2 regions of the Oscillibacter sp. KLE 1728 genome follow, and region 1 is predicted to be linked to the other one. Evidence: riboswitches for the same ligand, from Rfam matches in the RefSeq annotation. Region 1 holds a riboswitch; the other holds the start of a gene.
The links. Region 1 has a riboswitch for magnesium ahead of mgtE (magnesium transporter). Riboswitches for the same ligand answer to the same signal wherever they lie in the genome.

Region 1 (4,209 bases):
CCCGTCGGACCTGGTTTATTTCATCTGGAAGCTCTGGCAGTCGGTGCACTCCACCTTGGTGGGGTTGGTCTCATGGGTGCCCACGGTGATGGCGTTCAGACCGCAGTAGTTCTGGTCCTGGCAGTGGTGGGCGCAGTTGGTGACCGTGCACTTGATGCTCTGGTTGGGGGTGCAGGCGCAGCCGTTGTTGGTATTCGTCATAACAAAAGATCCTCCTGCGTGAAAAAGTGTGTGGCTTTCGCCGCTCTCTAGTGTGCGCAGGCGCGGCCGGGTTATGTACGGTCCGGCCTGGGTAAAAATTTGTCACAGGCGGGCGTGTCCGGCGTCCGATTCCTGGCGCGGGGCGCGGCGACGCAATGGCCGTCATGGATCTCCACAAAACGGCGGTGCGTTCGGATGTAGTGCTGGTAGTAGTGTGCGCAGTTTGCGCAAATTTGATTGTCCATTGTTGATCCCCTAAAATATGTTATAAAATTTATGCTATAAAATATATGCTACATCTTATATAGCATATATTTTTTGAGAAATCAAGTGTAAAATAAGCACTAGAAAGCGGGTGATATCATGTCCGATTTAATTGTGGGACGCAAGGAAAAGAAGATTAAAATAAAAAAACCGGACGGATACCATACATTTTCCATACGAATTAAGAGAGAGACAGTGGACAAATTAGATTCTATTGCCAGCAAAACTGGACGAACCAGAAATGAGATTATAGGAATTTTCTTAGAGTATGGTGCCGAGCATTGCATTATAGAAGAAAAAGAGGAGCCGTAAGGCTCCTCTTTCTGTTTCTTTTTATACACCAAGAATCCACGTCGCAAACCGGAAGTAGATCAGCAGAGACAGCGCGTCCACGATGGTGCTGATGAAGGGCGAGGCCATCACCGCCGGGTCGAACCCGATCTTCTCCGCCAAAATGGGCAGGGAGGCGCCCACCAGCTTGGCGCAGGCCACCGTGCCCACCAGGGTGCAGCACACCACCGCCGCCACGGCGGGCGTTACGGTGGGGTTGGCCAGCAGCCAGCAGTCCACCACCATCATCTTCACAAAGTTGGCCGCCGCCAGGCACACACCGCAGATCAGCGCCACGCGGCACTCCTTCCACACCACGCGCAGCAGATCGCTGAATCGGACCTCCCCCAGCGACAGGGCGCGGATCACCGCCGTGGAGGCCTGGGTGCCGCTGTTGCCGCCGGTGCCGGAGAGCATGGGGATGTAGGAGGTCAGAATGGGCACCGCCGCCAGGGAATTCTCAAAGTGGGTCAGGATCATCCCCGTGAAGGTGGCGGACAACATCAGCATCATCAGCCAGGGGGTCCGGGCCCGCCAGGTCTCAAACACGCCGGTCTTGAGATACGGCTTGTCGCCCGGCAGGATGGCGGCCATCTTCTCGATATCCTCGGTGACCTCTTCCTGCAGGACGTCCATGGCGTCGTCCACGGTGACGATGCCCACCAGGCGGTTCTCCGTGTCCACAATGGGCAGGGCCAGGAAGTCGTATTTGTTCAGGGTCTGGGCCACATCCTCCTGGTCGTCCAGGGTGTTGGCGGAGATCACATGGGTATCCATGATGTCCCCCACCACGTCGTCCTCCTCCGACAGCAGAATGGTGCGGATGGAGAGATACCCCAGCAGGTGGCGGCCCTCGTCAATGACGTAGCAGATGTTGATGGTCTCCTTGTCCGGGCCGGTGCGGCGGATGCGCTTCAGGGCGTCCTCCACGGTCATGGTGGCCTTCAGATCCACGTACTCCGTGGTCATGATGCTGCCGGCGCAGTCGTCGGGGTATTTCAGGATTTCGTTGATGCTCTTGCGGACGTCCGGGTCCGCGTGGCGCAGGATGCGCTTGACCACGTTGGCGGGCATCTCCTCCACGATGTCCACCGCGTCGTCCAGGTACAGCTCGTCCAGCACTTCCTTCAGCTCCGTGTTGGAAAAGCTCTGGATGAGCACCTCCTGCTCCTCAGAATCCAGCTCCACGAACACCTCGGCCGCCTGCTCCTTGGGCAGCAGGCGGAACACCATAGGCACCTTGTCGTCCAGTTCCATGAACAGGCCCGCGATGTCCTGGGCCTCCAGGGGCAGCAGAAGGTCGCGCAGCTCGGCATAGCGTTTTCGGGAGATCAGATCCTCGATCTTTTCCAGCAGCTCGTCCCGCTGCTCTTCCTGCTCAAACATGCGCGTCCTCCTCTCCGTGAAGCTGGGGGTTGAGAAAACAAAAAAACCCGGCCGCTCCTGTCCGGTGCAGTCGGAAATTTCCTTGTGAAAACAGGGACGCCGCATCAGCGGACCCTGCGGCCGTTCAAGCTTTAGCCTCACAAGGCGGTGAAATCACATTAGATGATACCTTCGTGTTCGATAGCACCTGTTCAAACCCTCTCATGATGTCTCCATCACTCCGCGGCAGCGATCCGTATCCCTGTGGTAGCCTTACCTACCGGACGGTATGCAGTTTTGCCGAAACTCTTTCTTCATATTATGCCAATTTCTGCCCCCTGTCAAGGCGGCAGAAAAAAACTCCCCACAATTTTACAGGCCCCTCAAATACCGCTGCACTCCATTTTACAAATGGGAATCCCGCTTGTGATAGAGGACGGCCTGTGGTATAATAAGATGTTCCAAATCTGTGCCCGAAACGGGGCGTTTCAGCGAGAGGAGGCCCTCCATGGGCATACACGACGGACACCGGGAGAAGATGCGCCGGCGGTTTCTGGAGACGGGGCTGGAGGGCTTTGCGGACCACGAGGCCCTGGAGCTGCTGCTGTACTACGCCATCCCCCGGCGGGACACCAACCCCATCGCCCACGCCCTGATGGAGCGGTACGACTCCCTCTCCGGCGTGCTGAACGCCCCGGTGGAGGATCTGGAGAAGGTGGAGGGCATCGGGGAGAGCGCGGCCATCCTGCTGTCCCTGGTCTCCCGGCTCAGCCGGAAGGCCCGCATAGCGGACGCGTCCCAGGAGACCATCCTCAACTCCTCCGAGCGGGCGGGGGCCTATCTGCTGGAGCGATTTGCCGGCGAGCGGCGGGAACTGGTCTTCCTGCTGTGCCTGGACCGCAAGGGCAGGCTCCTGGCCTGCAAGCGGCTGGCGGAGGGGGACGTGGCCAGCGCGGACCTGAACATCCGCAAGGTGGTGGAGATGGCGCTGCTGACCTCCGCCAGCGCGGTGATCCTGGCCCACAACCACCCCAGCGGCGTGGCGGTGCCCTCCTCCAGCGACGAGGCCGCCACCCGCCAGGTGGCGGAGGCCCTGCGGACCATCGGCGTCCGCCTGGTGGACCATATCGTGGTGGCGGACCGGGACTTCGTCTCCATGGCGGACAGCGGCGACCTGCTGGGGTAAAGAGGGAGCAGGCTCCCCCTTTAGAACCCCCACCACCAGTCTGTGGACTGGCGAACGCGCCCAAGGCGCTTGGGTCGGGGTATTTTGCCACGTACACGCCGCGGCGAAAATGACTTCAAGTTCTTCCTTCGCCGCTGGCGAACGAACTGGGGAAAACCGGAGGGGTTCCCCTAGTCCCCCCTTCCTTTTTTGCCCCTTCGCTTTTTTCAAGGCATGGTTCCTTTGATAAAAGTCGAACAAATGTTGCAAAAAGATGACGGGTGTGATAGGATGGCCGTGGCTGAAAATCTGTTTGATGGGTGGAGGGAATGCCGCTATGCCGAAATTTGAAGTCGTATCTGAATATCAACCCTCCGGGGACCAGCCGCAGGCCATTGCCGCGCTGGCGGAGGGCATCGAGAACGGGCTGAAGGAGCAGGTGCTGCTGGGCGTTACCGGATCCGGCAAGACCTTTACCATGGCCAAGGTCATCGAGCAGGTGCAGCGGCCCACGCTGGTGCTGGCCCACAACAAGACCCTGGCCGCCCAGCTGTGCGCGGAGTTCAAGGAGTTCTTCCCCAACAACGCGGTGGAGTACTTCGTCTCCTACTACGACTACTACCAGCCGGAGGCGTATATCCCCCATACGGACACCTATATCGCCAAGGATGCCTCCACCAACGACGAGATCGACCGGCTGCGGCTCAGTGCCACCTGTGCCCTGCTGGAGCGGCGGGACGTGATCGTAGTATCCTCCGTGTCCTGCATCTACGGCTTGGGCGAGCCGGACGATTTTGCCAACCTGGTGGTGTCCCTCCGGGTGGGGGCCGAGTGGGACCGGGATGAGCTGCTGCGCCGCCTGGTGGAGATCCGCTACGAGCGCA
Region 2 (4,209 bases), on a different contig from region 1:
GCGCTGTGCAGACAGGACCTGCTCTATGATCCCCAGACCGCTGGGGGCCTCCTCATGGCCGTGGACCCGGCAGACGCGGAGGCGCTGCACCGGGAGCTGCAGGGCCGCGTTCCCAGTGCCCAGCGGATCGGCGTCGTGAAGGCCTACCGAGGCGGGAAACGCATCTTCCTGCGGTGAAAGTCGAAAATGGGAAACAGGTGCCTGCCGGATTTCTGGCAGGCACCTGTTTTGCGCCCGTACCGGGCGGAACCCTTAAACGGGCAGGCGCAGGAGCGCGGCGGCGGCCTGGAAGTAGATCAGCACCGCCCCGGCATCCACAATGGTAGTGATGAGGGGGGAGGCCATGATGGCCGGATCCATGTGGAGCTGCTTGGCGGCAATGGGCAGCATACAGCCCACCAGCTTGGCCAGCACCACCGTGGCCGCCAGGGACAGGGAGATCACCAGGGCGATGGCGCTGTCATGGTACTGAAGGTAGATCCGCAGGCCGTTGGCCGCGGCTAGGACGGCGCTGACGATGGCGGCTACCGCCAGCTCCTTGCGGATCACCCGCAGCGCGTCCCGGGGGCGGATCTCTTCCAGAGCCAGCCCCCGGATCACCAGCGTGGCGCTCTGGGAGCCGCAGTTTCCGCCGGTGTCCATCAGCATGGGTAGAAAGGCCACCAGCAGGGGCACGGCGGAGATGGCGTCCTCGTACCGGGTGATGATAGAGCCGGTGATGGCGGCGGACAGCATCAAAATCAGCAGCCACACTACCCGATGGCGGGCGTGCTCCCAGGCGGAGGCGGCGAAGTAGGGCTTCTCGTCCGGCGTCACCGCCGCCATGATGGAGAGATCCTCTGCGGCGGCCTCCGTCAGGACATCCATGGCATCATCCACGGTGACGATGCCCACCATCCGCTCCTCTCCATCCAGCACCGGCAAGGCCAGCAGGTCATATTTCGCCAGGAGCCGGGCGGCCTCTTCCCGGTCTGTGAGCGTACCCACAGATACCACATCCGTGACCATCAGGTCCGCCACAGCGGCATCCTCCGCGGCTGTCAGCAGGTCCTTGGCCGACACCACGCCCAGCAGCTGCCGGTGCTCCAGCACATAGCAGGTGTAGACCGTCTCCTTGTGGATTCCGGTGCGGCGGATGGTATCCAGCGCCTGCCGGACCGTATCGCCCGGCCGGAGGGAGACAAACTCCGGCGTCATGACGCTGCCGGCACTGTCCGCCGGATAGCGCAGCAGGGCATTTACCGCCATACGGCGCTGAGGGCTGGCGGAGCGGAGGATGCGGGTCACCAGGTTAGCGGGAAGCTCCTCCAGAAAATCCGCCGCGTCGTCCAGATGCAGGGCGTCAAAAATCTGCTGCAGCTCCCCGTCCGCGAAAGAGCGGGCCAGGGTGGCCTGAGTGGGACCGGGGAGATAGGAGAACACATCTGCCGCCAGGTCCTTGGGCAGCGTGCGGAACACCGCCGCCTGCCGGGCACCGTCCTCCACGGAGTCCAGGAGGGCGGCGATGTCCACGGCGCCGCGGCCCTGCCAAAGGGCGCGGAGCGCCTCGCCGTCCCGGCTCTCCAAAAGCTGAAAGATCTGATCCTTGTTGAACATGGTCATAGTCGTTACCTCGCTTTCGACTGTATTGTCTGGGTGGCTGACTGGCGCTTTCCATGGTCCGCACCTCCTTTCTGCATAAAACTCTATGCGCGTTCGCGCGTTAGGAACATCGGCTGTGTGAGGTTTTGCGCATCCTTTCCAGCTGCCCCGAAGGGACGGGGAAATGGCGCGTTTGAATTTTTGGCCGTGCTTTTCCACAGCAAAAAAATCCCTGCCGGAAATCCGGCAGGGAGAGCTGCACACAATGGGCGTCTTCGTCCAAGCTTTAGCTTCACGGGGCGTAGCAACTGCGTTAAGCGGCGCCTTGTTGTCGACGCGGCCTGTTGACCAGCTGGTTGTGTCTCCACAACTGTGCGGCAGCAGTCTTTGGATGATTCCGAATCCCCGTGGTAGCCTCACCTACCGATTCGCCGTCATTATAACCGCCTGGACGGACGTTTGTCAACCCCGTCGCCTCAAAAAAATTTTCGCCATGACCTCACAGCGCCTTCCGGTGCTGGTTCATGATACGGGCGAACAGCACGCCGTTGGAGGGCGGGGTGTATGTAATGGCATTGGCTCCGGCCTGGATGGTGCGGAGGATCGACTCCTCTGTGGGGCCGCCGGTGGCGATGATGGGAACCTTCGGGAAGTCCCGGCGGATCTCCGCCACGATCTCCGGCGTGGCGGCGGCGCCGGAGACATTGAGAAAGTCGGCTCCCGCCTCCAGGCGGCTGCCGATGTCCGTGTGAGCGGAGACCACCGTGATGACCACGGGAATGTCCACCACCTTTTTGATCTGGCGGATGACATCGTCGGAGGTGGGGGCATTCAGCACCACGCCGTAGGCACCCTGGTGCTCGGACTGGATGGCCAGCCGGACGGAGCGGGAGCCGGTGGTGATTCCGCCGCCCACGCCCACGAATACCGGCACGTCGGACACGCTGATGATGGCCTGGGAGATCACCGGCTGGGGCGTGAAGGGATAGACGGCGATGATGGCATCCGCGTTGATGTTCTTGATGATGGCTACATCGGTGGAAAAGGCCAGGGACTTGATGCGCCGGCCGAAAATACGGATGCCGCTGCACTCGCTGACGCAGGCGGGGATGGTCAGGGAGTGATTGCGCAGCGTCCCAGTGTAGGAGGGGACCTGTTTTGCCATAGGGACTCCTTTCTCCCGGCGGCAGAACGCCGGGCACAGGTGGTTGTTCACAGGCAAATTATACCGCAGGAAGCCACGCGGGACAAGCCCGGATCCGGGCTTGCTTTTTTTCCGGCGGGAGATATACTGTTAAGAGACGAGATGTGTCGGGACGGCACAGGGGAACAGGAGGACGGCTATGGATCGCTTTTCCATTCTGGTGGGAGATATCACCCGTTCGGACGCGGAGGCCATTGTCAACGCGGCCAATCCCACGCTGCTGGGCGGCGCCGGGGTGGACGGGGCCATCCACGCGGCGGCGGGGCCGGAGCTGCTGGCGGAGTGCCGGACGCTGGGGGGCTGCGAGCGGGGGCGGGCCAAGCTGACGGCGGGCTACCGCCTGCGGGCCCGGTATGTGATCCACACGCCGGGTCCCGTCTGGCAGGGCGGGGAGCAGGGGGAGGCGGCCCTGCTGGCCTCCTGCTACCGCAGCTGCCTGCTTTTGGCGGAGGCCCACAGCATCCGCACCCTGGACTTCTGCTCCATATCCACGGGAGTCTACGGGTATCCGTTGCCGCTGGCGGCCACCGTGGCCCTGCGGGCCATCATGGACTTCCTGGCGGACCATGCCCTGCCGGAGCGGGTGCGGATGGTCTGCCATTCGGAGCAGGCGGCAGAGGTCTACCGCCGGACCTGGAACCTCTGGTACGCGGAGGGCAAGGACCAGCGGATGTAAAGAACGCCGGAGCGGGACCTTTCCCGCTCCGGCGTTTGTCACTCTTCGTTTCTTTTGTCACTCTTTTTGACCTTTTTGTATCCGTTTTGACCCGATTTTTCCCGGGGCATTCCGTATGATAGACTCAAACAAGAGATGAAAGAAAGGTATCCCATCATGAAACGACTGGTTTCCCTTCTGCTGTCCTGCCTGCTGCTGAGCTCCTGCGGCACCATTGTGACCCCCGCCAAGACCCCGCCGGAGCATTTGGTGTCAGAGGCGCCCCCGGCTCAGGTTCTCCCCGCTCCCGGCGAGATGCCGGAGCTCCTCCCGGACAGCCAGGAGGCAGGCGGGGAGAATGCTTCGGAGCCCTCCCCGGAAGAGGGCGGCGGAACTCCCGTGGAGACGCTGCCGGAGCCCCAGCGGGTGGTGGATCCCACCCGCCCCATGGTGGCCCTGACCTTTGACGATGGTCCCCACGCGGTCTACACGGACCAGATTTTGGATATTCTGGAGGAGCACGGCGCGGTGGCTACCTTCTTCGAAGTGGCGCGGAATCTCCCCAAGGCGCCGGAGGCAGTCCGCCGGGCGGCGGACATGGGCTGCGAGATCGGCAGCCACTCTTACCGCCACGCAAACCTGGGCAAGATGGATCAGGCCGCCCAGCAGGCGGATCAGGCCGCGGCGGACGCGCTGTTTCAGGAGGTGCTGGGGACCACGCCCGCGCTGCTGCGGCCGCCCTATGGCTCCATGAACAAGACGCTGAAGA

Region 2: it holds a riboswitch for magnesium, as region 1 does, so the genes downstream of both, mgtE (magnesium transporter) here and mgtE (magnesium transporter) in region 1, are expected to answer to the same signal.

Annotation. Positions count from the first base shown of each region.
Region 1 covers NZ_CAKVVF010000002.1:17,239-21,447, reverse strand. The annotation lists gene QVE23_RS00405 (DUF1540 domain-containing protein) at 16-201, opposite strand; gene mgtE (magnesium transporter) at 799-2,181, opposite strand; M-box (ykoK) riboswitch at 2,290-2,452, opposite strand; gene QVE23_RS00390 (JAB domain-containing protein) at 2,669-3,346, shown strand; gene uvrB (excinuclease ABC subunit UvrB) at 3,663-4,209, shown strand, end outside.
Region 2 covers NZ_CAKVVF010000005.1:27,858-32,066, forward strand. The annotation lists gene selD (selenide, water dikinase SelD) at 1-177, shown strand, start outside; gene mgtE (magnesium transporter) at 253-1,602, opposite strand; M-box (ykoK) riboswitch at 1,846-2,016, opposite strand; gene QVE23_RS01100 (beta/alpha barrel domain-containing protein) at 2,081-2,746, opposite strand; gene QVE23_RS01105 (macro domain-containing protein) at 2,925-3,461, shown strand; gene QVE23_RS01110 (polysaccharide deacetylase family protein) at 3,618-4,209, shown strand, end outside.